Regions from separate parts of the Oceanisphaera submarina genome, predicted to be linked through region 2. Evidence: predicted binding sites of a transcription regulator. Region 2 holds the regulator's gene; each other region holds the start of a gene.

Region 1 (7,350 bases), on a different contig from region 2:
TAGCCGAACAGACCACCGCCAACTTCTTCGAGTTGTTCAAGCTGGCCAAGCCAGTCAGCAGTTGATCGCGAGATGAAGGGTGAGAACAGCGCCGAGCATCAAGTGCCAGGCTCAAGATAAACACCCAAGGCCAAGTATTGGCATACCGGGCCTGCCCCGGTATGCCTTTGCAAATAGCATCAAAACAAAAGCTCGGCGCCGTGTTTCATCTTTAACGCCTCTCCCCTGACTCCTCGCATCGTTTTCCCGTTTCCTTTCTATCTGCCTGTCCTCTATAGTAACTCTAGTTTCAATTGTGTCTTTTTCGGGAGGTGATACCTTGCTTGCCTGGCATTGGTGGTTGATTGCCGCCTTGTTGTTATTGTTACTGGAATTACTGGGCACCGGTTTCTTCGCCTTTGCATTCGGGTTGGCGGCGCTGGCTGCCATGGTCGTCGCCTGGCTGGATGTCGGCATCACCTGGCAGTGGTTTACCTTTGCCCTGGCGGCGGCGCTGTTGGCGCCGCTGCTCAAGCGATTATTTCGCCGCTTTGCACCGTCGCAGCGAACCAGTTTTCTGGCCGGAGAGAGCCGCCAGCAGCAGGGAGAAATAGTACAGCTGACTTCCGGTGAGTTGCGCCTCAAGCTGGAGGGGGACTTGTTTCCGGTTCGAAGTGTCTCGGACGCTCCGTTAACGGTCGGCGATCGGGTTCAGATCCGCCGCTTCGATGGCATTACCGCCATCATAGATTAAGAGGGAACCTCAATGGATTCGATGTTAATAATTGCTCTGGTGTTTACGGTATTGATCCTGGTGTTGATCATCAAGGGCCTGATGATCATACAGCAGTCGGAAGCCGTGGTGATCGAGCGCCTCGGCAGTTATCAGAAAACCCTGAGTCCGGGCGTGAACTGGATTATTCCGCTTGTTGACAAGCCTCGCTCTATCAAGGTGCGGCGTTATCAGGCCATCGGCGGAGAAAACGTCGCCGTGGTGCAGGAAGAAACCCGCATCGACCGACGCGAGACGGTACTCGACTTTCCCGGTCAGTCGGTGATCACCGCCGACAACGTCAGCGTAACCGTGAACGGCGCCCTCTACTTTCAGGTCATCGATCCGGAGCGGGCCGTTTATCAGACCGAAAACCTGATCCAGGCTATCGAAATTCTGGCCAAAACCTCCTTGCGTTCTGAAATGGGCAAGATGGAGCTGGACAAGCTGTTCGAGTCCCGTCAGGAAATCAACGACAAGTTGCAGCTGGTGATGGACGAGGCGGGCAACAAGTGGGGCGTCAAGGTCACCCGGGTGGAGATACAGGACATATTGATCCCAACCGAAGTCGAAGACGCCATGCGCAAGCAGATGGCCGCCGAGCGGGAGCGCCGGGCCCTGGTCTTGCGCGCCAGTGGCGAACGGGAAGCGGCCATCGCCAAGGCGGAAGGTGAGAAGCGGTCCAGCATTCTGGTGGCCGAGGGTAAAAAAGAGGCTGCCATCCTGATGGCCGACGGCCAGCGTCAGGCCATCGATCAGGTATTGGCCGCCGGCAACGAGAAACTGGAGCCACAACTGGTGGTAGGTTATCTGCTGGGACTGGAATATCTGAAGACGCTGCCGGAAATTGGCAAGGAAGGGGATCGTATCTTCCTGCCGTTCGAAGCCAGCAACGTACTCGGTGCAGTAGGCAGCATCGAAGCCCTGCTCAAGGGCCCGTCAAAATAAACCTGGATTAATAAACCGGGATTAACGGGAAGCGCAGGCTTCCCGTTTTATTTTCGTCAATATTGAACATAATCATGCTGTCGGCGCAATGGTGGCAAGCGCGATAATGACACTCACAGAGAGTCGGTAGAGCGGGCCCTTTGTTCGGGGTTGATATGACAATCACACAGATCGACGGGTTAAATGGGACAGCTATCACTCCCGATCGCACAACAGTCGATAGGCCAGCATTGATATCAGGGCACAACCGCTCATGGTCAGCAGCATATACAGCGGTGAGCTGTCGGGCAGGGCGGAGACCACGGCGCCCACCAGGGCGGCGGTGCCAAAGCGTAGGGTGCCGGCCAGCGATGAGGCGGTACCCGCCAGATTGGGCAGGCTGCTGAGCAGACTGGCCATGGTATTGCTGCCGATGGTGGAAATGACACCGACATAGAGCATGATGGGTGCCACCACCGACCAGAGCCCCCAACCCAGCAGGGGCCCGATCGGCATCAGGAGTCCGGCCAATAGCTGCAACCCCAGTGCCAGTCGCAGCATGGTTTTCGACCCCAGCCGGTGCACCCATTTGCCGTTGAGGGTGGTGAACAGCATCAGGCTCAGCACGTTGAGTCCGAACAGATAACCGACGTGCTGGGGAGATACCCCGTAGAGTTCGATATAGATAAAAGAGGCGCCGGTGAGAAAGGCAAACATGCCGGCAAAGGAAAAGGCGCCACAGAGCATGAAGCCTAAGGCCTGACGAGTGCAGAGAAGGCGCAGGTAGCTGCGCAGGATCGACATCAGGTGCAACGGTTGTCGGCGTTCCGGTGTCAGGGTTTCCGGCAGCCGCAAGCTGCAGATCAGGGCTATCAGGGCGGTAACGCCGGCCAGCACCCAGAAAATGGAACGCCAGCCAAACCAGTGAGCCAGATGACCGCCCAGCATAGGGGCTATCAAGGGGGCCAGTGTCATTACCAGGGTGATATAGGCCATGGTGCGAGCGAAGTCTTCCCGGTCGAACAAATCGCGCACCAGCGCCTGTACCACCACTGCAGAGGCGGCGCCGGCAAAGCCCTGAGCCGCTCTGAGCCAGGTCAGGCTTTCGACGTTGGTAGCCAGGGCACAGAGCAGGGCACTCAGCATGAAAATCAACATGCCGCCGAGCAGTACCGGGCGGCGTCCGCGGGCGTCAGAAAGCGGGCCAAACAACAGCTGGCCGAGGGCGAAGCCGCCGGTGTAGGCGGCAAGGGTGGCCTGTACGCGATGGGAGTTACTGGATAGTGCGTCGGCGATGGCGGGCATGGCCGGCAGGTACATATCGATAGCCAATGGGGTGAGGGCAGACACGGCGCCCAGCAAGATAATCAGCGGTAAGGTGGCACTGGATGACATAACGCAGCAGGTTCCTCCGGAGCAACAACCAGGCTCCGAGCCTGCTGTTATTGCAATAAAGTCGTTGTAATTATTGGCAAAAAGTAACCAAAAATAACAAACAAAAAAAGCCAGGTACGAAATCCCTGTACCTGGCCTAGGGGAATGGCTCATATACTGAGCCGTGCGCTAGTGTGAAGGCACCAAAAAAAGGCGCACTTCGATTAAACTATCGGCCAGAATACGCCTACTCGCCAGAAACTGGCCAAAAAAGTTGTCCATTACCATGCAAACGACCGGATCCAGCCATTGTTACTAGAATAACATCGTTGCACAGACCAGGGGGACGGTAACGATTCCGGCTTGCAACCGGGATAACATGATATTACTGTATATACATACAGAATAGGAGTCAGTTATGGCAGTCATAATACAGTACCTGGTGGTAAGAAACGGAATCGATAAAATGACGTTTACCAATAAAAAAGACGCAGATGCCTACGATCGTCTGCTCGACCTGGCCGAGCACCTCGATGAGCTGCTGGCCGATGCCCCGATCAGCCTGAATGAGGCCGACCGAGAAGCATTGGCCCTGTATCTGGCACAGCATCAGGAGCAGTTGAGCGGGCCTAAAAAGAAGCCGGCAAAAAAAGCCGATAAGGTGACGGACAAGTCTGAAGCCGCTCATTCTACCGGTAATGACGACGATATTCAGGCCGTTGCCTGAATTGACCCCTCTGTTCTCATGCCTCACCACTGGCTAATAATACAGGGTGCGATATAAACCGGGCTGGTCCAGCAGCTCGTGATGGGTGCCCGACTGGCTGATCTTGCCGTCTTCGAATACCAGCACTCTATCCGCCTGGCGTACCGAGCTCAAGCGGTGCGCCACTATCAGGGTGGTCCTGCCCCGCAAAAATCCGGCCAGCGCCTGATGCAGTTTTTGCTCGGTTTCGGTATCCAGTGCCGAGGTAGCTTCATCCAGGATTACGATGGCCGGGTTTTTAAGCACCATGCGGGCAATGGCCAGTCGTTGCTGCTGCCCCCCCGACAGTTTGACGCCGCGCCGACCCACCTGAGTGTCCAGCCCCAGCTCCATGGCCGCTATCACCTGGTCCAGCTGTGCCACCCGCAATGCCTGCCATAGCGCCTCGTCGTCATGCATATCACCCAGACTCAGGTTTGAGCGTACCGTATCGTTGAACAGCACCGGTTGCTGCAGCACAGTGGCCACATGTTCACGAATGGTCGGAAATCCGATGTCCCGGCTATTGACGCCGCCAAAGCAGATGTCTCCGGCATCGGCCGGATACAGACCCAGCAGCAGCTGTATAAAGGTGGACTTGCCGCCGCCGCTGGCACCGACCAGCGCCACCTTCTCTCCGGCCCGGATCTGCAGGCTGACATCATCCAGCACCTTGCGCTCGCCGTTGTAGGAAAAGCTGAGCCCCTTCACCGAAATCGGCAGGGTAGTAGCGCCCTCGAAGGGGTCGGTGCGGCCCGTATGTTCGGGCTCGCCCCCGAGAGCCAGCATGCGGTTGATGCGCTTGAGCGCGGCGGTGGCGGCATAAAAGGAGTACTGCATGTTGAGTAAGTCCTGCACCGGTCCCATCATGAACCACAGATAGCTGAATACCGCGAAGATCTGGCCCACGGTCAGATCGGTATAGAGCACCATGATCATGCCGGTGGCTCGAAACAGCTCGACCCCGGACAGAAACAGTAAAAAACTGGCGCGACCGGCGGCTTCACTCTTCCAGGCATAGTCGATGGCGGTATCTCGTACTCCGCGGGCCCGGTCGATCACCCGCAGCATATAGTGGCGTTCCCGGTTGGCGGCCCGAATTTCGTGAATGCCGTCCAGGGTTTCCACCAGCGCCTGCTGAAACACCTCGAAGGCGCTGTTCTCGTTACGCTTCAGATGCTTGACCCGGGCCCCCAGCCGGCTGGAAAAATACACCACTACCGGGTTGAGCAGCAGAATAAAGAGCCCGAGCTGCCAGTTGAGTAGCAGTAGCACCACGGCCGTGCCGATCACGCTCAATATGCTGATCAGCAAACGGCTCAGGGTTTCCCCCAGGAATTTGTCCAGGGTCTCCACATCGGTGACAAAATGCGAACTGACGCTGCCGGCTCCGATGGACTCGAAGGCGCGCAGGGGGGTTCTGGTCAACTGGCGAGCCAACCGTCGACGGATCTGAAAGGTCAGGTGTTTGGCCACACGGGCAAACTGACGGCCCTGAATGATGTTGAACACCAGCGACAGACTGCGCAGCAGCAGGGTGATGACCAGTACTGCCAGAATATAGCCGACACCGGTCTGCCAGGCCGCGGGCAGCAGCCCGTCCAGTCCGCTCAACAGGCGGCCGGGGCTGTCCAGCAGCACTTCATCGACCAACAGGGGCATCAGCAGCGGCACCGGCACTGCCAGCAGGGTGCCGCACAGGGCAAAAAGATGCGCATAAATCAGCAGGGGGCGATGGCGCTGCATCATCCGAATGATGTTCGGCCACTGCAAAAGCGGGGCATTCAGCGTTTTTTTATCCATCAATCACCATCATCGGGTTTTCATTTGGGAAAAGGGCAGGTAAGTTAAGCAAAAATTAACGGCGCTCTGTACTTTATGTCTGAAAAGTCTGCATTTTACCAAAGCCTCACCGCTCAGGCACTTGCCCTGTGCGAAGGGGAGCCCAATCGTATTGCCAAGCTCGCGAACCTGTCCGCCCTGCTTAACCTGGCACTGGAAGACATCAACTGGGTGGGTTTTTATCTGCGCGAAGAAGATACCCTGGTATTGGGGCCTTTTCAGGGCAAACCGGCGTGCATCCGGATCCCGGTCGGCAAGGGAGTTTGTGGTACTGCCGCCGCCACCGATCAGGTACAGCGGATTGCCAATGTACATGAATTTTCCGGCCATATCGCCTGCGACGGGGCCAGCAACGCCGAAATCGTGCTGCCGTTGAGCCAGGGTGATGTGGTATGGGGCGTACTGGATATCGACAGCCCCTCGTTTGGACGTTTTGATGAAGAAGACGAAGCCGGTTTGCGGCACTGGGTAGCCGCCGTGTTACCCCTGTTGTAACGCCGGGGTCGCTTTTGTCGGTGTGCGCTTTATAATATGCATGTTTCAATGGGCGTTGCGCCCTCAGGTCTTACACCAAGGTATTTCATGGAAAACTCGGAAAAATTGAAAAACAGTAAAGAAGTCATTGCCTATCTGGCCGAATGCTTCCCCCAGTGCTTCGTAGCGACCGGCGAAGCCAAGCCGCTGAAAATTGGTATTTTTCAGGATCTGGCCGGCCGTCTGGCGGAGGATCCCAAGGTATCCAAGACCCTGCTGCGCACGGCGTTGCGTCAGTACACCTCCAGCTGGCGTTATCTGCACGGCCTCAAGGCCGGCCAGACTCGGGTAGACCTGGATGGCGAAGCTTGCGGTGAGTTGACCCAGGAACATGTCGATCATGCGAAGGGCGCGCTCAAGGAAAGCAAAGAAAAGGTGTTTGGCCCGCGCAAGGACAAGCCTGCCGCCAAAAAGCCCCGGCCCAAGCCCCGCAAGGTGGATCCGGCGGCTCTGACCGTAGAGCAGAATGTTAAAGTATTGCTGGGCAAGTCACCGGTTCCCGCTACCATTAAGGAAGTGACTCGTGATGATGTTCAGGTGGAGCTTAAAACCGGCATGTCCATGCGCGTCAAGTTTGAGCATCTTATTCTTTAAGGAGTAGGGTTTGATCAATCCCGGAATTCGTTTGTCTCTGGTAGCCGCCGGTATTATGGCTGCGGGAATCGCCTGGGCGGTACCGCCGTCCATCGATGCCTCCGCCATTCCTGTATTGGTACCGGAAAGTCAGCATGCGGCTGCCAGCAAGCGGGTTACCGCGCTGTTCACCCGTTCTCATTACCGTCAGTTTCAGCTTGATAATGCTTTCTCGGAAGTGATCTTCGATCGCTTTATCGAAAGTCTGGATTACAGCAAAAACGTCTTTACTCAGGCCGATGTCGCCCGTTTCGAGCGCTATCGCAACGAGTTCGACGATGCGCTGAGAGCCGGTCGACTCGATATTGCCTTCGATATGTATAACGACAGTCTGCAGCAACGCTATCAGCGTCTGGTGTATGCATTGTCGTTACTCGATACCCCCATGACCTTCGACGGTCAGGAGCAATATCAGTTCGATCGCCGCAAGGCTGACTGGCCCAAAGACAAGCAGGAGCTCGACCGGCTCTGGTCTCAGCGGGTCAAATACGACGCCCTGAGTCTGGCGCTGGCCGATAAAGACTGGGACGAGATCCGCGAGACC
Region 2 (7,350 bases):
TCATGGGTATCATCCAGTTGGCGAGACCGACAAAGGACGGCATCACGGCGCCGAAGATCATCACCAGACCGTGCATTGTGGTCATCTGGTTGAAAAAGTTCGGTTCCACCAGCTGTAAGCCCGGCTGAAACAGCTCGGCCCGGATCACCATGGCCATGCCGCCACCAATAAAGAACATGGTCAGGCTGAACAGCAGGTACATGGTCCCGATGTCTTTATGGTTGGTGGTAAACAGCCAGCGGCTGAAGCCTTTGGCCGGTCCATGATGCGCCTCTTCGTGGTTCATATGCTCATCGGCGGTGTCTGTTACGTTTAGCTGTGTCATCCCTGCCCCCTATTGTCCCTGCCTGGCCTGATTGATATCGCCGGGCTGCACCAGCTCACCGGTGTTGTTACCCCAGGCATTGCGTTCATAGGTGATCACCGCGGCCAGTTCTTTCAGCGCCAGCTGCTTGTCGAAACTCTGCATGGCGGTGCCGGCCTTGCCGTACAGCACGACATTGATGTGGCCGGCCTTGTCGTTGAGAACAAGCTCGCTGCCCTTGAGTGCCGGAAAGGCGCCGGGTATTCCTTCGCCACTGACCTGGTGACAGGCGGCACAGCTGCGCTGATAAACCTGCTCACCCAACCGCATCAGCTCGTCCATGGTCATTTCCATCGCCACCAGTTCCTGCTCCGCGGCCTTGGCCTCGGCCTGGCTGGCCCGGGCCTGGGCCAGCCAGCCGTCGAACTCCTCGGGAGAACGGGCATCCACCACTATCGGCATGAAACCATGGTCCTTGCCACACAGCTCGGCACACTGGCCTCGATACAGGCCCGGCTCGTTGATGCGGGTCCAGGCCTCGTTGATAAAGCCGGGAATGGCGTCTTTTTTCACCGCGAACGCCGGCACCCACCAGGAGTGGATAACGTCATCGGAAGTGATCAAAAAACGGATTTTGCGGTCGGTAGGCAGCACCAGCGGCTGGTCGACTTCGAGCAGATAGTTCTTCCCCTTGGCCACCCGACCCTCTATTTGCTGGGGCAAGGTGGCCAGCAGGCTGTAGAACTCGACCCCCTCGTCGAAGTAACGATAATGCCACTTCCACTGGGAACCGGTGACCTGCACCGTGATATCGGATTGAGAGGCGTCTTCCATCGCCACCAGGGTGCGGGTAGCAGGAACGGCCATGGCAATCAGAATGACGAAGGGGATCAGGGTCCAGAGGATCTCGACCCTGGTGCTTTCATGAAATTGCGCCGCCCGGGCACCTTTGGATTTTCGATGATGGATAATGGCCCAGAACATGACCCCGAACACCAGCAGACCGATAATGGCGCAGATGATCAGTATCGTCATATGCAGGCCATATACCTTCTGGCTGATATCGGTGACCCCTTCGGTCATATTCAAACGGGCTTGAGCCCGCACCGGCAGGGTTGTCAGCAAGGACAACAGCAGAATAATCGGCTTCACACGCACCCCCAAAAGTTTCTTCCTGTATTTTTGGTGTACTCATATAACGAGTCAGTGCCTGTCGGGCTACCACATCCCTCGGCCCGGCACTCACTAAGTAAAGCACTGATAATGAAAAAGTAAAAAATTGAAGTAAAAAAGGAAGTTATACCAATCCCAGTAATGATCTGGTCATATTGAGGCCCCCAGACCAGAGGCAACACAGCCGCCTCCCTCGACACGCCATAAACCCATCCGTGGGAGCTCGGAAATGCCGTCCCTGGCATTTCACGGTCGTGGGAGCCGTTCTCTGTTGCCTCTTCTGGAACTCCGAGTTGCCTGCAGAGGGCGCGCCGGAACATCAAGGAGGGCAAAGGGATCTGCTCCACCGACCATCACATGACAGGGACGTCATGTGCTGAGCCTCACAAGGAGGTGCTTGAGCGAGTCGGTGGAGCGGGCCCTTTGTCCGGGATTGGCATGACAGTCAAACAGATCGAGTGTTTAATGTTACTGGTATTAGGGCTTAGCGAAGGAATAGGAGTCGCCCGTTAGCGCTGCTTAAGGGCAACTCGATGTTCAAGAAGAGGGAGCATACATTCGAGACGGAAAACCAGAAAGGAAGCGGGGCAGATGAACCACCCCGGAGTGCGCTGTTCAGATCAGAGGAAAATCAGAAGTCGGCGTTGCGGATCACGCCGACGGCGAGGCCTTCGATAATCAGCTCCTGACTGCGCAGATCCACCTCTATCGGAGAAAGCTCCTCATTTTCGGGCAACAGGCTGACCTTGCTGCCCTGGCGCTGAAAACGCTTGACCGTCACTTCATCGTCCAGCCGGGCGACGACCACTTGGCCGTTGCGGACTTCCTGGGTCTTGTGTACCGCCAGCAGATCACCATCCATGATGCCGATGTCTTTCATGCTCATCCCCTTTACCCGCAGCAGAAAATCGGCCGAAGGGTGAAACAGGGACGGATCCAGCTTGTAGTGGCTCTCGATATGCTGCTGGGCCAGTATGGGCTCACCGGCGGCGACCCGCCCGATCAGCGGCAGCCCCAGCGCCTCTTCTTCCTCTTCGGTCAGGCGAATACCACGAGAGGTACCGGGCATCATGGTGATGACGCCTTTCTTGGCCAGTGCCTTGAGATGCTCTTCGGCGGCATTGGCAGATTTAAAACCCAGAGTCCGGGCAATCTCGGCACGGGTCGGCGGCATCCCGGTCTGCTGAATATGCTCTTTGATGATCTCCAGTACCTGAGACTGGCGAGGCGTAAGGGCTTTCATAATGGACCTGTTTTTTTATACAGTTAACTGTCAGTATATCCAGTAAATCCGCCAGAGCAAGTACAAAATCCGGGGCGGCTCGCCTCAAGACATCGGAGGTCCGATCTGATAATCTTTGCGGCCGCATTGATCTTGGAATTCCTGCTTTATGATGTTCGGGTCCCCTTTCGGTCGACGCCTGTTTCGGCCGCTGATCGCCACCCTGGTCAACCACAAGAGTTTGCCTGCCGATCCGGTGGCGGAACTGGCCATCGATCCGGCCAGACCGGTAGTCTATATACTGAAAACCGCCTCGATCTCCGATCTGCTGACCCTGGAGCTCAGCACCGAACGGCTGGGCCTACCCGGCCCCTTCGAACCGCTGCGACTGAACGGCAATGAGCTACCGCGATTTATCTGCCTGGACAAGCCGGACACCCTCGGTGACCGCCCCCGCAGCGTCACTCCTTACCTGGAGGAGTTCAACCAGTTGCTGCTTACCCAGCGGCGGCAACAGACGCCTATTCAACTGGTGCCGGTTACCCTGTTTTGGGGCCGGGCACCGGGCCGGGAAGGAGACACATCCTCCTCGCTCAGCATAGTGCAGAGCCGATCCCCCAATGCCCTGCACAAGGCCTTGATCGTGCTGCTGAAAGGCCGGGAAAACCGGGTTCGTTTCAGCGCCCCCTTGCTGCTGTCACAACTGCTGGAACGCTCCACTGCCGACCCCCGACTGGCTCACAAGCTGGCGCGTATCGCCCGCATCCATTTCAGCCGACAAAGGCTGGCGGCCACGGGCCCCAGGTTGCCCAACCGGGAGCTGCTGTTGAAGCAACTGCTGCAAACGCCGGCATTGCAGCAGGCCATTATCGATCACAGCCACGAGCAGCAGCAAAGCGAAGAGTCATCGCGCCGCAAGGCGCAGGACTACATGAATGAAATCGCCTCCAACTTTTCCTATCCGCTGATCCGCTTCGGCGATCGGCTGCTGGGCTGGCTCTGGCACAAACTGTATCGTGGCCTCTCGGTCACCGGTGCCGAGAGGGTACGACAGCTGGCGCAGGAAGGTCACGAGCTGGTATACCTGCCCTGTCACCGCAGCCATATGGACTATCTGCTGCTGTCCTACGTTATTTATCATCAGGGCATGGTGCCGCCCCATATCGCCGCCGGCATCAACCTGAATTTCTTCCCCGCCGGACCGCTGTTTCGCCGGGGTGGCGCCTTCTTCATTCGTCGTACCTTCAAAGACAACAAGCTGTACGCCACCGTATTCCGGGAATATCTCAAGCTGCTGTTTCGTCGCGGCTATGCGGTGGAGTATTTCGCCGAAGGTGGCCGCTCCCGATCCGGCCGCCTGCTGCCGGCCAAACCCGGCATGCTGTCCATGACACTCGGCGCCGCCATGGAGAACGGCGATCGTCCCATCACCCTGATCCCGGTCTACCTGGGCTATGAGCATGTAGTGGAGGTCAGCACCTACCATAAGGAATTACAGGGCAGCGGCAAGCAGCAGGAAAGTGTCTGGCAGGTACTGGGCATACTGCACAAATTACGCAATTTCGGCCGGGGCTTCGTCAACTTCGGCGAACCCTTGCCGCTGGCCGAGTGGCTAGCCCGACAAGCCACCGGCCATGCCCGCGATCTGGTTTCCCCTCTCGCCCGCGAGGTGATGACCCGAATCAATGCCGCCGCCGCGGTTAACGGCCTGACCCTGAGCGCCACCGCCCTGCTGGCCTCGGATCGGCAGGCGCTCACCCGCCGGCAGCTGCAACGACAGGTACAGCTTTATCTGGACTACCTGCGCAGCTGTCGTTACAGCGATGATGTGGTCATACCGGAGCAAGACGGCGAACAATTACTGGAACAGGCATTGGAGCTCGACAAGTTCAAGCGGGAAAGCAACCGACTGGGCGAGATCATCCACCTCGACCGACGGCAATCGGTACTGCTCAGCTATTATCGCAACAACATCTTGCACCTGTTCGCCCTGCCGGCGCTGCTGTCCACCCTGATAGAACGGCACGAAGGTATGGTCACCACAGAATTACTGCGCCGCTTGCAGCGTTTGTATCCCTTGCTCAGGGCCGAGCTGTTTCTCAACGTCACACCGTCACAGCTGCCGGCGCAGCTGGAGCTTCAACTGAAAACTCTGGAGGGCCTGGGGCTCGTCGAATTTCGCCAGGCGGGCTGGTGGGTCGTCCCCCGGCAGCAAATGCAGTTACTGCTGCTGGCCCGGATTATCCGGCCTTCGCTGCAACGCTATGGGGTGGTGGTGTCATGTCTGGCATCCGATGCTGGTGCGCAGCAGCTGGAGGACGACAGTCGACTGCTGGCCGAACATCTGGCCATGCTGCACGGCATGCAGGCGCCGGAGCTGTTCGACAAGACTCTGTTCAGGATGCTGACCGACGCGCTGGAAGAAGAAGGTTATTTGTGTCAGGGGCTCCCCCGACAGAAAGAGCTGGCACAGTTGCGGGACGTACTCTATCCGCTGCTGCCCAGTGCCGTGCGGCGCGACCTGCGGTGATCGTATTGTGGCGACTTGGCCGTCCCGGCATCAGACTTACAGCAGCGTCAATACCACACCGGCGAACACCAGCATGCCCACATGGTTGTTGTTGAGGAAGGCGCCGAAACAGGCCATACGCTCCCGGTCGCGGATCAGTCGCTGCTGGTATACAAACAGGCCCGCCGCCGCCAGCAGACTCCAGTAGAAGAGCGGCCCAAGGCCGAACGCCTGACCGGCCGCCACCAGCAACGTCAGGGTCAGCAGTTGCAGTAGGCCGACTATCAGCTTGTCGCGGCGACCAAACAGGATGGCGGTCGACTTGACCCCGATGCGCAGATCGTCGTCACGGTCCACCATGGCATACATGGTGTCGTAGGCGATGGTCCAGGTCAGATTGGCGGCGAACAGCAACCAGAGTCCCGGCGGCAGGCTGTCGCTCTGGGCGGCGAAGGCCATGGGAATAGCCCAGGAAAAAGCGATGCCCAGAAACAGCTGCGGCAGGTTGGTATAGCGCTTCATGAAAGGATAAAGCGCCGCCCAGCCCAGACCCGCCACCGCCAACAAAATGGTCAGGGCGTTGGTGGTCAGCACCAGCACGAAGGATATTCCCACCAGCAACGCGAAAAAGCCCAGTGCCTGACGTTCGGTCAGCTCACCGCTCGGCAGCGGTCGGCCCTGGGTACGCTTGACGTGACCGTCGATATGGCGATCCGCATAATCGTTGATCACACAACCGGCCGAACGCATCGAAAAGACTCCGGCCACAAACACCAGCAGCAGCCAGAATGAGGGCCGGCCATCGCCGGCAATCCAGAGCGCCCACAGGGTAGGCCACAGCAGTAACAGGGTGCCGATGGGCTTGTCGAGTCGGGCCAGCGCCATATAGGCGCGCCAGCGTGGTCGGGTTGCAGTCGTCGTCATGGTTCTCTCTATTCTCGGTATGCCTGGGCCGCAGGCAAAAACAATTCGGTGACCAGCACCCCTGCCTGGCCGGTGGCCAGCAGAGAACGGCGGGCCCAGAGCGAAGGTCCATTTGCCAGCTGATCAAGGTGTTGCGTCATCCCCTGCATCCGGGACAACTGCCGCCATTGTGCCTCCGTCAGACAAGCAAACTCGAAGTCGCTGCGCAACAATTGGGGGTCTTCAAACAGCAATTCGCCCAGGGCTCGCTGGCCCAGCCCACCCAGGGCCGGAATCGCATGCAGGCTCGAGGGAGAATACAGGGAACTGGCATAGACCCGGGGCTGTTCGTCGCAAAGCAGCAAGACCTCGCGGCAAAAGGCACGGTCGGCGCCAATCCATGCGGCCTGGGTCGGGGTAAGGGTTATTTCGGCTGTGGTGCTCTGTAACTGAACCCGGAACTGCCGGCAATGACGGCGCAGCCGTTCGGTCAGAGAGCCGGTATCCTGTAGCCAGTTGCACAGCGGCATCCGGGACCGCGGTAATTCCGGCCCCCAGTGCCAGTCATGATCGGCGGTGTTAGTCACTGGCACTTCCTGAAATGGCAAAACACATACTTGAATCGCTGCTTTATCCTGAAAAATACATATTCGCTTGACCGGCCACCGCTTTGTTTAAACAATGCTCTTATTATTCAGACAGAAAGGCTTACGATGTTCCGCTTGATCGCTCTTTGTATCCTGTTGACCGCCGGCCAGCTTCGGGCTCAGGAGACGGCTCCCGAGGGGCCCTTATACTACACCATGACGCCGGACATTATTACCAACTACCAGAATTCGGGGCAGACCCTGGGTTATATCCGGGTATCCGTCGATATCATGCTGGAAAGTGCCGATCAGATGCCGCTGGTGGAGCAGCATATGCCGCTGCTACGCGATGCCATCAATGACCTATTGGCAGAACAGAATCAGCAGGAAATCCGCTCGCTGCAGGTACGCAACGAACTGACCGACGAAGGACAGCGGCGGCTCAACGATTTACTGTTGAAGGAAACCGGCGAGACGCCTGTCCATCGCCTGCTGTTTACCAAGTTCCTGTATCAGTAAACGGATGTCAGGACGCCCGACGCCCACGATCGAACCAGGCCTGTAACAGGCCGATAAGCCCACCGCCCAGATGCGCCAGGTTGGCCACCGGCCCCAGCACGCCAGCAAAGCCCAACACCAGCCAGACTACCAT
Region 3 (7,350 bases), on a different contig from region 2:
ATCACATCGATATAGGGCACCACGTTGATCTCGGCAACGCGTTTACGACGTCTGCGTTGATAGCCGTGCATCAGTTGCTACCCGCCGCCACCTGGCGGTTGAGAATGGTAGAAAACTCATCCATGAAGTTGGCCAGATGATTTTCCTGCCGCTCGACCTGATAGCTGAAGCGGTTATAGGCGATAACCGCCGGAATGGCCGCAAACAGACCCAGCGCCGTGGCGATAAGGGCCTCGGCAATACCGGGCGCGACCATCGACAACGTGGCCTGTTGTACTTCAGCCAGGGCGATAAAGGCATTCATGATGCCCCAAACGGTGCCAAACAGACCGATGTAGGGGCTGATGGAACCGATGGTCGCCAGCATCGACAGATTGGTCTCCAGGCGATCCACTTCTCGCGACAGCGCCACCCGCATGGTGCGATAGGTGCCTTCGAGCATGCTCTCCTGCGAGCGCCCCTGTTTTTGCAGCCGGACGAACTCCTTGAAGCCGGCGTAAAAAATCTGCTCCATGCCGGCCAGGTTGTCACGGCGGGCGTTGCTCTCGTGATAGAGACGACTCAGATCGGCACCGGACCAGAATTTGTCTTCGAACTGCACAGAATCATTCTGGGCAGTGGTCAGGATCTTGCGCCGATTGATGATCATCGCCCAGGACAGAATAGACATGCCCATCAGCAGCAGCATCACCAGTTTCACCAGCAGGCTGGCTTGTAAAAACAGACCTAAAAACGATATTTCAGCGTGCACCTGACAATACTCCCATCAGCGGCTCAGGAATAGCAAAGGGTTTCATATGAGGAATCTTGACGCAAGCGATCTGCACCGTTCCCCGAACCAGCGAAAGGCCGGCATCATCCAGAATTTCCTGCTCAAATACAATAGAGGCACGTTTCAGTAATTTCACCGTCACGGTGACGTTTAGTGCATCATTGAAACGCGCGGGTTTTCGAAGATCCATCTCTACCCGTCGCACCACGAAAGCCAGCCCCTGTTCGAGCAGGCTGTCTTGCTCAATTCCTAAGCTGCGCAACCATTCGGTGCGTGCTCTTTCCATGAATTTCAGATAATTAGCGTTATAAACAATACCACCGGCATCGGTATCTTCGTAATAGATACGCACCGGCCAGTCAAAGCTTGTATCAGTCGTCATTCGGTCAGCCATAGGGGCTAAAAAGATGTCGATACTATACCTGAGTCAAATTTAGGAAAGAAGAGAGTGCTTTTTAGGCACGACAGGAAAGGGCGTGAGCGGTCGACATGTTCAGACACGGAACAGCTTTGCGCCCTCCCCGCCTTCCTGGCGAATATCCGGTGTCATTCCTGTGGCCCCGCAGCCAAGGGAAGGTGCAGTCTGTTGCCATGCCTGAAATACCGGGCAGCCTGCAGGCTGGCGACTTTATTCCCCCAGCCGTGATTCCGGCAAGTCGAAACCAAAGTGCAGGTAGGCTCTGGGGGTGGCGATGCGGCCACGGGGGGTGCGTTGCAGAAAACCCTGCTGGATAAGATAGGGCTCTATCACGTCCTCTATGGTTTCCTTTTCTTCACCGATGGCCGCCGCCAGATTGTCCAGCCCCACCGGGCCGCCCATGAATTTGTCGAGAACGGCGGTCAGCAGCTTGCGATCCATGTAGTCGAAGCCCTGTTTGTCCACATCCAGCATGTCCAGCGCCTGCATGGCGATGGTGGCATCGATGTCGCCGCTGCCCTTGACCTCGGCGAAGTCCCGCACCCGGCGCAGCAACCGATTGGCGATGCGCGGCGTACCCCGGGCCCGGCGTGCCATTTCGAAGGCGCCCTCGTCATTGATGGGCAGGCCCAGCTTGTCGGCACTGCGGCTGATGATGTGGGCCAGATCCCCAACCTGATAAAACTCCAGCCGCTGCACTATGCCGAAACGGTCACGCAGCGGCGACGTCAGGGAGCCGGCACGGGTGGTGGCGCCGACCAGGGTAAAGGGTGGCAGCTCCAGCTTGATGGAACGGGCCGCGGGGCCCTCACCGATCATGATATCGAGCTGATAGTCTTCCATCGCCGGATAGAGAATTTCTTCCACCACCGGGCTCAGGCGGTGAATTTCATCGATAAAGAGCACATCCCCCGGCTCCAGATTGGTGAGCATGGCCGCCAGATCGCCGGCCTTTTCCAGCACCGGGCCCGAGGTGGTCTTGATGCTGACGCCCATCTCGTTGGCGACGATATTGGCCAAAGTGGTCTTGCCGAGGCCCGGCGGGCCGAAGATCAGCAGATGATCGAGCGCTTCTTCCCGGCGACGGGCCGCCTCGATGAAAATTTCCATCTGGCTGCGCACATGATCCTGGCCGCGATAATCGGCCAGTGCCTTGGGCCGGATGGCCCGGTCGATGACTTCTTCTTCCCGCTGGGGCGCGGGATTGATAAAACGATCCGCTTCTATCATGCCTTATACCATGCTGCGCAGAGCTTCGCGGATCAGCTGTTCCGCATCCAGCCCGGGTTTGGCGATTTTCTTGACGATCTGCTCGGCCTGATTCGCCTTGTAGCCCAGTGCCTGCAGGGCGGCAATGGCCTCGTCACGCGCACTGTCGGCCACCGCAGCGGCGGAGCCCATGCCTTCGGGAGCCGGGTTGAACAGGTCGTAACCGCCAAAGCCCTTGAGCCGGTCGCGCATTTCCACGATCAGCCGCTCGGCGGTTTTCTTGCCCACACCGGGCAACTTGACCAGGGCGCCGATTTCGCCCTGCTCGACATTATAGATAAACTGATCGGCGGTCATGCCGGACAGGATAGCCAGCGCCAGCTTGGGGCCAACGCCGTTGGTTTTGATCAGTTCACGAAACAGGGCCCGTTCGGTTTTGGTATTAAAGCCGAACAGCAGCTGGGCGTCTTCACGCACCACGAAATGCGTCAGCAGGGTGGCCGCCTCGCCGATATTGGGCAACTCGTAAAAACAGCTCATCGGCAGCGTCACTTCATAACCGACACCGCCGATATCCAGCAAAATTTCCGGCGCCTGTTTTTCGCTGATAATACCTTTCAACCGACCTATCACTGGGGATCCCCGCTAACCAATCTGAGTTGCGCCAAGAATAATGAATAACTGGATAAACATCCAGTTAAACAAAGCTGTAAGCCGTAAGGCCGATGTCAATCGACCAATGGGTGTGACACTCGGCTAAAGCGATCGAATACTCTTACCTAAAATAAGTCGACCCTACGAATATATGGCGTCTGCAGGCGCCCATGTATGCGGCGCGAACCGACAGCCGAAGCGGCGGCGACAAAACACCAACATCTTGTTTTCAACGCAGCCGTCCCCGCACCGTGCCCCGAACCTGGCCGGCCATGCTGACCAGGCTCTGGCGGGTATTGCCGTGGCACAGGGCCACCGCCAGGGCATCGGCGGCATCGGCCTGGGGCGTGCCCGGCAGGCTCAGCAGCTTGACCACCATGTGTTGCACCTGGGTCTTGTCGGCGCCGCCCTGCCCCACCACCGCCTGCTTGATTTGCCGGGCGGAATACTCCGCCACCTCCAACCCGCCGTTGGCGGCGGCAACGATGGCGGCCCCCCGGGCCTGACCCAGTTTAAGCGCCGAGTCCGGGTTGCGGGCCATGAACACCTGCTCGATGGCAAACAGGTCGGGCCGAAACTGCAGTATGATTTCGCTGACGCCGTCGTAGATTTTCTTGAGTCGAGGCGCCAGCTCCTCGTCGGTCATGCGAATACAGCCCGAGCCCAGGTATTCCATTTTGTTGCCGCTCTGGCGCACCACGCCGTAGCCGGTAATGCGCGAGCCGGGATCGATACCGAGTATTATTGCCATAAAAAGAAAGCTGTAGCCTTACGCTGGAAGCAGTACGGGCAAGTCGGGATGAACGAAGCGAATCAACCTTTATGCCGTCTGCCGGATGGACTCAGGGTCAAGCCCGGAGAGACGTATACCTGCAGGCCCGAATTTAATCGGGTAAACCATGGCACAGGGCACACCCTCGCCCGGCTAAAGCCTGGCCTGCAGCCAACACCACTTAAAGCTGACAGCTTGCCCCGCTTAGAGCTTCTCCGCCAGTTCGTCGGAGATCTCGCCATTGTGGTAAACCTCCTGCACGTCGTCGGCATCTTCCAGCATGTCGATGAGGCGCATGAACCTGGGCGCCGTCTCTTCGTCCAGTTCGGCACTGGTCGAGGGGATCATGGTCACTTCGGCGTTTTCGGCTTCCAGGCCACCGGCATCCAGTGCATCCTTGACACTGCCGAATTCGTCCCACTGGGTGTAAACATCGATGGAACCATCGTCGTTGACCACCACATCGTCGGCACCGGCTTCGAGTGCCGCTTCCATCACCGTCTCTTCGTCGGCATTGGCATAGCTGATCACCCCCTTCTTCTCGAACAGATAGGCCACCGAGCCGTCGGTGCCCAGGTTGCCGCCGTTCTTGGTAAAGGCATGACGCACATCGGACACGGTGCGGTTACGGTTGTCGGTCATGCATTCCACCATCACGGCGGTGCCGCCCGGGCCATAGCCTTCGTAGATAATGGTTTCCAGCACCTGGCCGTCCAGCTCGCCGGCACCGCGCTTCACCGCCCGATCGACGGTGTCGCGGGTCATGTTGTTGGACAACGCCTTGTCGATGGCCGCTCGCAGTCGGGGGTTGGCCGACGGATCCGAGCCGCCCTCGCGGGCCGCCGTGGTCAGCTCACGAATCAGCTTGGTGAAGATTTTGCCGCGTTTGGCATCCTGTGCCGCCTTGCGATGCTTGATATTAGCCCATTTACTATGACCTGCCATCAGTCTCGTCTCCCTTGTTCTTTTCTTGCTGTAATTCCTGGATCAGCCTGTCGATGGCCAGCTTGTTGGTCCAGGAGCTGGCCTGCTCCCGGGCCTCGGCCAGCGGCAGCCAGCGCTGGGAAAGGTGCTCGGTAAGACACACCTGCTGCGGGCTCGACAGGCGCAGGTAAAATTCGTATTCCCAGTTGTGGGTCACCCCCGGGCGGTAACGATGCCGCCAGCGGGGGTAGATTTCAAAGCGCACCCGGTGCCCGGTTTCCACCAGCTGCAAGCCGTTGTTCAGCCGCAGTCCGGTTTCTTCCTCCAGCTCGCGCTCTGCCGCCTGATAGCGTGTTTCGCCCACTTCCAGGCTGCCGGTGACCGACTGCCAGAAGTCCGGGTTGTCCTGACGTTGCAGTAACAGTACCTGATCCTCGGTATGAATGAGGATCAGCACCGATTCCGGGTGCTTGTGAGCCATGGCTTAGCTGTCTGCCTTATCTGCAGATTTGTCTGCCTTGGCTGCCGGCAATTCGGTGCGAATGGCCAGTTCTACCAGTGAGTCCGGGTTGGCGAGGCTGGGCGCATCGGTCAACAGGCAGGAGGCGGTGGTAGTCTTGGGGAAGGCAATCACGTCCCGGATGTTGTCGGTACCGGTCAGCAGCATCACCAGACGGTCCAGACCAAAGGCCAGACCCGCATGCGGCGGAGTACCGTATTTCAGCGCATCGAGCAGGAAGCCGAACTTCTCCTGCTGCTCGTCGGCATTGATGCCGAGCAGACGGAACACGGTTTGCTGCATCTCGTTGTTGTGGATACGCACCGAGCCACCGCCCACTTCGTAACCGTTGATCACCATGTCGTAGGCGTTGGCCACGGCCGCCGTCGGATCGGCCTCCAGTGTCTCGGCGCTGATGTCCTTGGCGGCGGTAAAGGGATGATGCATGGCGTACAGACGCTCGTCTTCTTCCTCAAACATCGGGAAGTCGACGACCCACAGTGGCTTCCAGCACTGTTCGATCAGATCCAGATCCTTGCCCAGCTTCAGACGCAGGGCCCCCATGGCATCGCTCACCACCTTGGCGGAGTCGGCACCGAAGAAGATGGCATCGCCGTCTTGCGCACCGGTACGGGTCAACAGCTCGGTCACGATTTCTTCGTTCAGGAACTTGGCAACCGGTGACTGCACGCCCTCCCCCCCCTTGGTGACGTCGTTTACCTTGAGCCAGGCCAGGCCCCGGGCACCGTAGATGCCGACGAACTTGCCGTATTCATCGATTTGCTTGCGAGACAGGGCGGCACCACCGGGTACCCGAAGCGCGGCCACGCGGCCCCTGGTGTCGTTGGCCGGGCCGGAGAACACCTGAAAGTCGACGTTCTTCACCAGATCGGCAATATCCACCAGCTCCATCGCAATACGCAGATCCGGCTTGTCGGAGCCGTAACGACGCATGGCTTCGGCATAGCTCATCACCGGGAAGGCGCCCAGATCCACGCCGGCCACGTCCTGCCACAGTTCGTGCACCAGCTGTTCCATCACTTCCCGCACCTGTTCGGCGCTCATGAAGGAGGTTTCCACATCGATCTGGGTAAACTCAGGCTGACGGTCGGCACGCAGGTCTTCGTCGCGGAAGCATTTGACGATTTGATAATAACGGTCGAAGCCGCTCATCATCAGCAACTGCTTGAACAGCTGAGGCGACTGGGGCAGCGCGTAGAAGTAGCCCTTGTGAACCCGGCTCGGCACCAGATAATCACGCGCACCTTCCGGTGTGGCCTTGGTCAGCATGGGAGTTTCGATATCCAGGAAGCCCTGCTCGTCCATGAAACGACGTACCCGGCTGGTGACCTGGGCGCGGGTTTTCAGGTAACGGGCCTGCTCGGGACGACGCAGGTCCAGATAGCGATACTTGAGGCGCTGCTCTTCCGAGTTGTTCTGGTTGAAGTCCAGCGGCAGCGGATCGGCCTTGTTGATAATGGTCAGTTCATGGGCGAAGATTTCCACCGCACCGGTGGCCATGTCCTTGTTCACCTGAGACTCCGGGCGGGCACGTACCACACCGGTTACCTGGATACAGAACTCGGCACGCAGCGAAGCCGCCTTGTCATAGGCTTCGGCCTTGTCCGGATCGAAGAACACCTGCACTATGCCTTCCCGATCGCGCATGTCGATGAAAATCAGACCGCCCAGATCACGACGACGATGTACCCAGCCACTTAGGGTCACGCTCTGGCCAACCAGGGCAGCATCAACCTGCCCGCAATAATGAGTGCGCATGGAGTCTTCCTATTGGTGTTGTCACGCGACCAGGCGGCCGCGAAGCATGAATTTGTCAGTAAATAGCGCGCTAGTATAATGGAAAACCAGAAGGGGGGTAAAATCCTTACCGTCCTAACCGCTGCTCGGTAGCTGCAAGCGGTCAGCTTCATGCTGTAAGCCGCCCGGAGATGGGGACAGGGAAATCCGTCTGGCCTGCCGGTTTTACCGGCTCTGCCAGCACAGCGCAGTCCCTTCCAACGACTCGATCTACTTACAGCTCGACGAAAGGAATGTTATGCCGTTATATCTGGGCCTCAGCCAGTGGTCCCATCCCGCCTGGC
Region 4 (7,350 bases), on a different contig from region 2:
CGACAATATTGTCGGCATTACCGTACAAATATCTTCGGCCGCCGAACAGCAACAGCTGGTGGCCGAAGAAATCAGCCACAATGTCCATCAAATTTCCGAAACGTCTTCGGCCAATCTGGACAAGATTGCCCACGTGGAAGGCGCCAGCAAACAGCTGTTGGAACGCTCCCATGGGCTCAACGATCTGACCAGGACCTTTTCCTGAGCCCATGCCCCACAACGGTAGCAAAGTTGATCACAGCCACAAGGTGCTGACACTGCTTGCCCTGGTTCCCCCGGGGCAGGTGGTCAGTTACGGGCAGCTGGCGGACCTGGCCGGCCTGCCGGGCCGAGCCAGGCTGATCGGACGCATTCTGCGTACCCGGGATACCTCGATGCTGCCCTGGCACCGGGTGGTGGCCGCCAATGGCCGCATCAGCCTGTCCAGAGGCAGTGATGGATGGCATGAACAACGACAACGATTGCTGACAGAGGGGATATTACTGAAAGGAGACAGGGTGCCGATGGAGCAATACAGATGGCGGCCCGATCTGGCCGCTATTCTGATGTTGATGGATCAGTAAGTTAATGGTCTTGCAATGAACTCAGTTTCTTTCTTCCTGCAGTTCGCTGACATGAACCTGAAAGGGAATCGTCTCGTCTTCGCGCTGTAACAAGACCAGCTGATTGTTGATGTCGACTTCCAGCACATAGCCGGAGCCGTCCGGCGTGTGGCAGATCATGCCCGGTCTGATGTCATGAATATCCATATTCAATCTCCATTAGCAGGCATGCCTGCGTTGAATTAACGTCCCTGTGTCATCTTTGCTCACTCGCGATGCTGATACTATTGCAATCACCAGATCTGTATTAACCCTATCAGCAATAACCAGATCTGCAATAATCCGACCTGCCGGGGCCAGCCAGCCATTGCTGCCGGCCCGCTTCGGCGGTTATTTACCCTTCTGGCTTTGCTGCCACTTGCCATCAACATAATGCGCAGCCCAGCCGGTCGCTTTCTTATTGACCTCGGTCATCACATATTGTTCCTTGTTTTTACGACTGAAGCGCACCACCGCCTTGTTGCCTTCCGGATCCTGGATCGGTGCCTCGGCAAGATACAAGAACTTGGGCGGCAGTCGATCCTTGAACTGCACCAGCTCTTCCACCAGCGGGGCCCGGGTTTCCCGCGATTTGGGGAAGTTGCTGGCCGCCATGAAGATCCCCGCCGCACCGTCTCGCAGCACGAAGTAGGCGTCAGACTGGGTACAGGGCAACTCGGGCAGGTGCACCGGATCTTCCTTGGGTGGAGCCACCTCGCCGTTTTTGAGGATCTTGCGGGTATTCTTGCACTCCTCGTTGGTACAGGCCATGTACTTGCCGAAGCGGCCATTTTTCAGTTGCATCTCGGCGCCGCAACGATCACAGTCGATCACCGGCCCTTCATAGCCTTTCAGCTTGAATTGCCCCTGTTCCAGCTCGTAGCCGTCACAGTCCGGGTTCTGACCACACACATGCAGTTTGCGTTTGTCGTCGATAAGATAGGCGTCCATGGCGGTGCCGCACTTGCCACAGCGGTGCTTGGCGCGCAGGGCATCGGTTTCCGCCTCTTCGTCGTTGGCCAGCACGAACTCGTCACCCGGGATCAGGTTGATGGTCTGCTTGCAGCGCTCCTTGGGCGGTAACGCATAGCCGGAGCAACCGAGAAACACCCCTGTGCTGGCGGTACGAATGCCCATCTTGCGGCCACAGGTGGGGCAGTCGATATCGGTCAGCACCATTTCATTGGCGCGCATGCCGCCTTCGTCCACCGGCCGCTCGGCCTTCTCCAGATCTTCGCTGAATTCCGCATAGAAGGCATCCAGCACCTGAGTCCAGTTGAGGCTGCCGCCGGCAATTTCGTCCAGCTTGCTTTCCATCTGGGCGGTAAAGTCGTAGTTCATCAGCTCGGCAAAGCTTTCCTGCAGCCGGTCGGCCACAATCTCACCCATTTTTTCCGCATAGAAGCGGCGGCTTTCGACCTTGACATAGCCCCGGTCCTGAATGGTGGAAATGATGGACGCATAGGTGGAAGGCCGGCCGATGCCGCGCTTTTCCAGCTCGCGCACCAGCGCCGCTTCGGTGAAACGCGCCGGTGGCTTGGTAAAGTGCTGTTTGGGATCGAGTTGCTCGAGCGTGAGCACCTCACCTGCCTGCACGGCGGGCAAGACGGTGTCTTCGCCTTTACGACCCTGAGCGGCAGCCTGTACCCTGGTCCAACCGGCAAAACGCAGGATGCGGCCACGGGCCTTGAGATCGTAATCGCCGGCACGCACCGTAATGGTGGTGCTGTCATACTGGGCCGGTACCATCTGGCAGGCCACAAACTGGCGCCAGATGAGATCGTACAGCCGCTTGGCATCCGCTTCCATGCCATCGAGCTGGTCGGCAGACAGCGCCACGTCGGAAGGACGAATCGCTTCGTGTGCTTCCTGGGCATTGGCCTTGGCGCTATGCACATTGGGATTTTCGGGCAGATAATCCGGGCCGTACTGCTCCTGAATAAACTCGCGTACCCCGGCCACCGCTTCCTGACTCAGGTTGGTCGAGTCGGTTCGCATGTAGGTGATGTAACCCGCTTCATACAAGCGCTGGGCCAGCATCATGGTGCGTTTGACGCCAAAGCTCAGCCGGGTACTGGCCGCCTGCTGCAGGGTCGAGGTGATAAAGGGCGCCGGCGGCTTGCTCTGGGTCGGCTTGTCATCGCGCGAGACGACCTCGAAACGGCTCGCCTTGAGCGCGTCGACCGCCGCCATGGTCTGGGCTTCGTTGACCGGACGGAACTCCTTGCCCTGGTATTTGGCCACCGCCATCGACAACGCCAGCTTTTCTTCGTTGCTCAGGCTGGCCTGAATGTCCCAGTATTCTTCCGGTACGAACGCCTTGATTTCACGTTCTTTCTCTACCAGCAGACGTACCGCCACCGACTGTACCCGACCGGCAGACAGGCCGCGGGCCACTTTTTTCCACAACAGGGGCGAGACCATATAGCCCACGACCCTATCCAGAAAACGGCGTGCCTGCTGGGCATTCACCCGGTTCTGGTTAAGCTCGGACGGACGACTGAAGGCGTCCTGAATCGCCGTCTTGGTGATTTCGTTGAAGACCACCCGCTTGAAGCGCTCATCGTCACCGCCGATCAACTCCTTCAGGTGCCAGGCAATCGCCTCCCCTTCGCGGTCCAAATCCGTTGCCAGATAGATGGTGTCGGCTTTTTCGGCCAGCGCCTGTAATTCGGTGACCACCTTCTCCTTGCCGGGCAGCACCTGGTAGTTCGCCTTCCAGCCATGGCCGGGGTCGACTCCCATACGGGCGATCAGCGCCTTCTGCTCTTTCTGCTGTTTGAGCCGGGCTTTTTCTTCGGGGCTCAACTGCTTGGTGTCGGCTTTTTTCCCCCCGGCTTTCTTGGCGGCAGAGGAGCCGGCGGTGGGCAGATCACGTACATGGCCGACACTGGATTTGACGATGAAGTCTTTACCCAGATATTTGTTGATGGTTTTTGCCTTGGCGGGCGATTCCACGATAACGAGGGATTTGCTCATAAAGCGCGTATAGATCCTTAAGGTCTGGCCCCCACTCAGGGGTCCGGCGGCAAGGTAATGACGGCTGTATAAGTGAAAAAGCCGTAAAAAGCAAACTTGCCAGGCTAGGGCCGGAAAAAAGTTAAGTGAATTTATATTTACTTATTAACACCTTCATACCTGCAGGAATCAACCGCTTTTTTGATTAAGTTGCCTGTTCGTCCGCTTTTTATGCATTGTTATGATTAAGGCATAATCTGTTGTTAAATTCGGGTTACATCTCCTCGAAAAATCCACTTATAATGGCGTAACTCAGAATTATCTCGGCCATTTTCACCATTTAAAAGGACAATATAATGGTACAGTTTGAAGCTAACTTTGATGGTCTGGTTGGCCCTACCCATAACTACGCCGGCCTTTCTTACGGCAATGTAGCCTCTCAAAGCAATGCGCAGGATGCATCCAGCCCCAAACAGGCGGCCAGGCAGGGCCTGCAAAAAATGAAGGCACTGACCGATCTGGGCCTGGTGCAGGGCGTACTGGCCCCCCAGGAGCGTCCCGACATTCATACTCTGCGCCGGCTGGGTTTTACCGGCAGCGATGCCCAGGTGCTGGAAAAAGCCTTTCGCGAAGATCCCGTGCTACTGGCCGCCTGTTGCTCCGCTTCCAGCATGTGGACCGCCAACGCCGCAACTGTCTCGCCCGGCGCCGATACCCTCGATGGCCGTATTCACTTTACCCCGGCCAACCTGACCAACAAGTTTCATCGCTCTATCGAGCATGAAGTAACCGGTCGCATTCTGGGGCAGGTCTTTGCCGACGAACGTTATTTCAGCCATCACTCCGCCCTGCCTACCAACGAGTATTTCGGTGACGAAGGGGCCGCCAACCACACTCGCCTGTGCGCCGATTACGGCCAGGCCGGAGTTGAGCTGTTCGTGTATGGACGCAGCGCCTTCGATCAAAGCCGTCCGGCGCCACGCCGTTACCCGGCTCGCCAGACCCTGGAAGCCTCCCGCGCCGTGGCCCGTTTGCACGGTCTGAATGATGATACCGCCATTTTCATTGCCCAGAACCCGGAGGTGATCGATCAGGGGGTATTCCATAATGACGTGATCGCGGTCGGCAACCAGAATGTGCTGTTTTACCATCAGCAGGCCTTTCTCGACACCAGTGCCGCCCTGGACGAAATTCGCCGCAAGCTGCCCGATACCGAACTGCACTTCATCGAGGTGCCCACCGCCGAAGTACCGGTGCTGGACGCGGTGAAAAGCTACCTGTTCAACACCCAGATAGTGACCCTGCGTCCCGGCCACATGGCAATTATCGCGCCCTCGGAATGCGCCGACACCCCCAGCGTCAAGGCCTATCTGGACAAGCTGCTGACCCTGAACACGCCCATTCGGGAAGTCCACTTCATGGATGTAAAACAGAGCATGCGCAACGGCGGCGGCCCGGCCTGCCTGCGGCTGCGGGTGGCGATGACCGAAGCGGAGCATGCGGCCACCAATCCCGCCTGCCTGATGAACGAAGCGCTGTTTGGCCGACTGAATCAATGGGTAGACCGCCATTACCGCGACAGCCTGAGCCTGAACGATCTGCGTGACCCTGCGCTGCTACTGGAGTCTCGCTCGGCTCTGGACGAACTGACCCAGATCCTGCAACTGGGCTCCGTCTACCCCTTCCAGCGCTAACTCACGCTCATGAAAAGGGCCGCAAGTGCAGCCCTTTTCATGCCCAGCGCATTAAACATACCCATCCCGGACAAAGGCCCCGCTCCACCGAACTCACTCAAGCACCTCCCTGTGACGCTCAGCACATGGCGTCCGACCGCCATGGACCGCATTTCCTGAGCCCTCTGGGATGAGTTTATGGCGAGTCATGGGAGTCGGCTCTGTTGCCTCTAACAACGATGACCTTGATCTAACCTCACCCGAAAGGGCGTTGTCCCGCTTCCACCAATCTCATCAATCCCCGGCTGACACCCGCTTCCACCGCCTTGCCCAGCTTGTCCTTGATGGTCTGTTTCGGCTGGTAATGCAGGCGGATCACCCGCTTGTCGGCACTCGCGGCCAGCAGGTAGTCGCTGCTGGTCATCAGCTCGTCCACCAGCCCCAGCTCGCGGGCGTCGGTCGCCAGCCAGTGTTCACCGGTGGCCACCTTGTCCAATGCAAGCGCAGGTCGGTTCTCGGCAATAAAGTCCTTGAACCTGTGATGAATCACCTCCAGCTCTTCGCGGAACTTGGCGCGGCCTTCGTCATCGTTCTCGCCGAACAGGGTCAGGGTACGCTTGTACTGGCCGGCGGTATGCAGCTCGATGTCGATGTCTTTACTCTTGAGGAACTTATTGAAGTTGGGCAACTGCGCCACCACACCGATGGAGCCGACGATGGCGAAGGGCGCCGCGATAATGCGTTCGGCAACACAGGCCATCATGTAACCGCCACTGGCCGCCACCTTGTCTACCGCCACCGTGAGGTGCAGGCCCTTCGCCTTAACCCGCGCCAGCTCGGCAGCCCCCAGGCCATAGCCGTGCACCACGCCACCGCCGGACTCCAGATTAAGCAGCACCTGATCCCCTTCGCGAGCCAGTTGCAGCAGGCCGGTAATTTCCCGACTGAGGCCAGCCACTTCATGAGCATCCATGCTGCCCTTGAAATCGAGCACATAAAGCCGGGGGCCCTTGTCCGCCATTTTTTTATCGGCCTTGGCCTGCTGCTTGAATTGCTGCTTGAGCGCCTTGCGTTCACTGTCGTTCACCGCCGTGGCGAGTTGCAGCCGTTGCTGCTGCCGGCGCAACCCGGCGCCCAGATCCTCGACTTCCAACCGATCGTCACCCCGCTTTTGCCGCATGGCGGCACCGGAGATCAATGCCACCACGACGCCGATGGCCAGCACCCAGGTCAGGCTCTTGGCCATAAACAGGCCATATTCGTATAAAAATTCCAGCATGAGATTTCCTTGAGACCTAATTCGACCCCCATTGTAAAAGCCCTCATGACGAACACCAACGGGCTTTTTACAACCGACTCTTTTCCTTTCCACTTTTTCCTGCCAACTTTTGGCCTGTGAGGCTGGTATCCGTGCCCAGAGTCTGGTTTGATCGTCATACCTGATTTATTGCCGAGAGAACACAGGCACATGCTCGACTATCATGCATCCCCCGATTTACTCAATGACAAGGTGATTCTGGTCACCGGTGCCGGCGACGGCATCGGCCGCGACGCGGCGCTGACCTATGGTGCTCATGGTGCCACCGTCATTCTGCTGGGCAGAACCGTGAAAAAACTCGAAGCGGTCTACGATGAACTGCTGGCTCAGGGCAGCCCCGAGCCGGCGATTATCCCTCTGGATCTGCAGGGCGCGACCAAACAGCATTATCTGGATATGGCCGAGACCCTGAAGCAACAGTTCGGCCGTCTGGACGGGGTGCTGTTCAACGCCGGCCATCTGGCCGTGCTCGGTCCCTTCGAGATGATCGGGGAAGACGACTGGGACAAGGTGATGCAGATCAACGTCAAATCCCAGTTCCTGATGACCCAGGCACTGTTGCCGTTGCTGAAAGCCACCCCGAACGCCTCCATCGTCTACACCAGCTCTGGTGTAGGCAAGCAGGGGCGGGCCTATTGGGGCAGCTATGCGGTGTCCAAGTTTGCCACCGAGGGCATGATGGAAGTACTGGCCGACGAGCTGGACAACACCAGGGTGCGCGTAAACTGCATCAACCCGGGGGCCACCCGTACCGATATGCGGGCCCGGGCCTACCCCGGAGAAGATCCGGCCACCCTGCGTACCCCGCAGGAAATCATGC

What was found. The regulator LexA, encoded in region 2, represses DNA repair genes until DNA is damaged. The targets are predictions, from matches to a motif close to ANCTGTNTNNNNANACAGNT.
Region 1: ACLEIV_RS08440 (YebG family protein) is a predicted target of LexA. The motif match lies at 3,439-3,458, and genes of this name have one in related genera.
Region 3: ruvA (Holliday junction branch migration protein RuvA) is a predicted target of LexA. The motif match lies at 3,079-3,098, and genes of this name have one in related genera.
Region 4: astB (N-succinylarginine dihydrolase) is a predicted target of LexA. The motif match lies at 3,795-3,814, and genes of this name have one in related genera.

Annotation. Positions count from the first base shown of each region.
Region 1 covers NZ_JBKGFN010000007.1:11,510-18,859, reverse strand. Annotated here, with positions in the region: gene ACLEIV_RS08460 (TatD family hydrolase) at 1-65, shown strand, start outside; gene ACLEIV_RS08455 (NfeD family protein) at 320-733, shown strand; gene ACLEIV_RS08450 (SPFH domain-containing protein) at 755-1,699, shown strand; gene ACLEIV_RS08445 (Bcr/CflA family multidrug efflux MFS transporter) at 1,895-3,073, opposite strand; gene ACLEIV_RS08440 (YebG family protein) at 3,471-3,779, shown strand; gene ACLEIV_RS08435 (ABC transporter ATP-binding protein) at 3,813-5,600, opposite strand; gene ACLEIV_RS08430 (GAF domain-containing protein) at 5,676-6,134, shown strand; gene proQ (RNA chaperone ProQ) at 6,222-6,767, shown strand; gene prc (carboxy terminal-processing peptidase) at 6,778-7,350, shown strand, end outside.
Region 2 covers NZ_JBKGFN010000005.1:29,844-37,193, forward strand. Annotated here, with positions in the region: gene ctaD (cytochrome c oxidase subunit I) at 1-325, opposite strand, end outside; gene coxB (cytochrome c oxidase subunit II) at 335-1,456, opposite strand; gene lexA (transcriptional repressor LexA) at 2,109-2,720, opposite strand; gene plsB (glycerol-3-phosphate 1-O-acyltransferase PlsB) at 2,869-5,229, shown strand; gene ubiA (4-hydroxybenzoate octaprenyltransferase) at 5,266-6,132, opposite strand; gene ACLEIV_RS06680 (chorismate--pyruvate lyase family protein) at 6,141-6,698, opposite strand; gene ACLEIV_RS06685 (flagellar basal body-associated FliL family protein) at 6,825-7,217, shown strand; gene glpG (rhomboid family intramembrane serine protease GlpG) at 7,225-7,350, opposite strand, start outside.
Region 3 covers NZ_JBKGFN010000017.1:4,310-11,659, forward strand. Annotated here, with positions in the region: gene tolR (protein TolR) at 1-71, opposite strand, end outside; gene tolQ (protein TolQ) at 71-751, opposite strand; gene ybgC (tol-pal system-associated acyl-CoA thioesterase) at 741-1,154, opposite strand; gene ruvB (Holliday junction branch migration DNA helicase RuvB) at 1,401-2,420, opposite strand; gene ruvA (Holliday junction branch migration protein RuvA) at 2,424-3,032, opposite strand; gene ruvC (crossover junction endodeoxyribonuclease RuvC) at 3,283-3,804, opposite strand; gene ACLEIV_RS15140 (YebC/PmpR family DNA-binding transcriptional regulator) at 4,030-4,770, opposite strand; gene nudB (dihydroneopterin triphosphate diphosphatase) at 4,757-5,230, opposite strand; gene aspS (aspartate--tRNA ligase) at 5,234-7,027, opposite strand; gene ACLEIV_RS15155 (DUF72 domain-containing protein) at 7,305-7,350, shown strand, end outside.
Region 4 covers NZ_JBKGFN010000001.1:426,438-433,787, forward strand. Annotated here, with positions in the region: gene ACLEIV_RS02215 (methyl-accepting chemotaxis protein) at 1-205, shown strand, start outside; gene ACLEIV_RS02220 (MGMT family protein) at 210-563, shown strand; gene ACLEIV_RS02225 (hypothetical protein) at 585-749, opposite strand; gene topA (type I DNA topoisomerase) at 933-3,560, opposite strand; gene astB (N-succinylarginine dihydrolase) at 3,896-5,233, shown strand; gene sohB (protease SohB) at 5,469-6,488, opposite strand; gene ACLEIV_RS02245 (YciK family oxidoreductase) at 6,681-7,350, shown strand, end outside.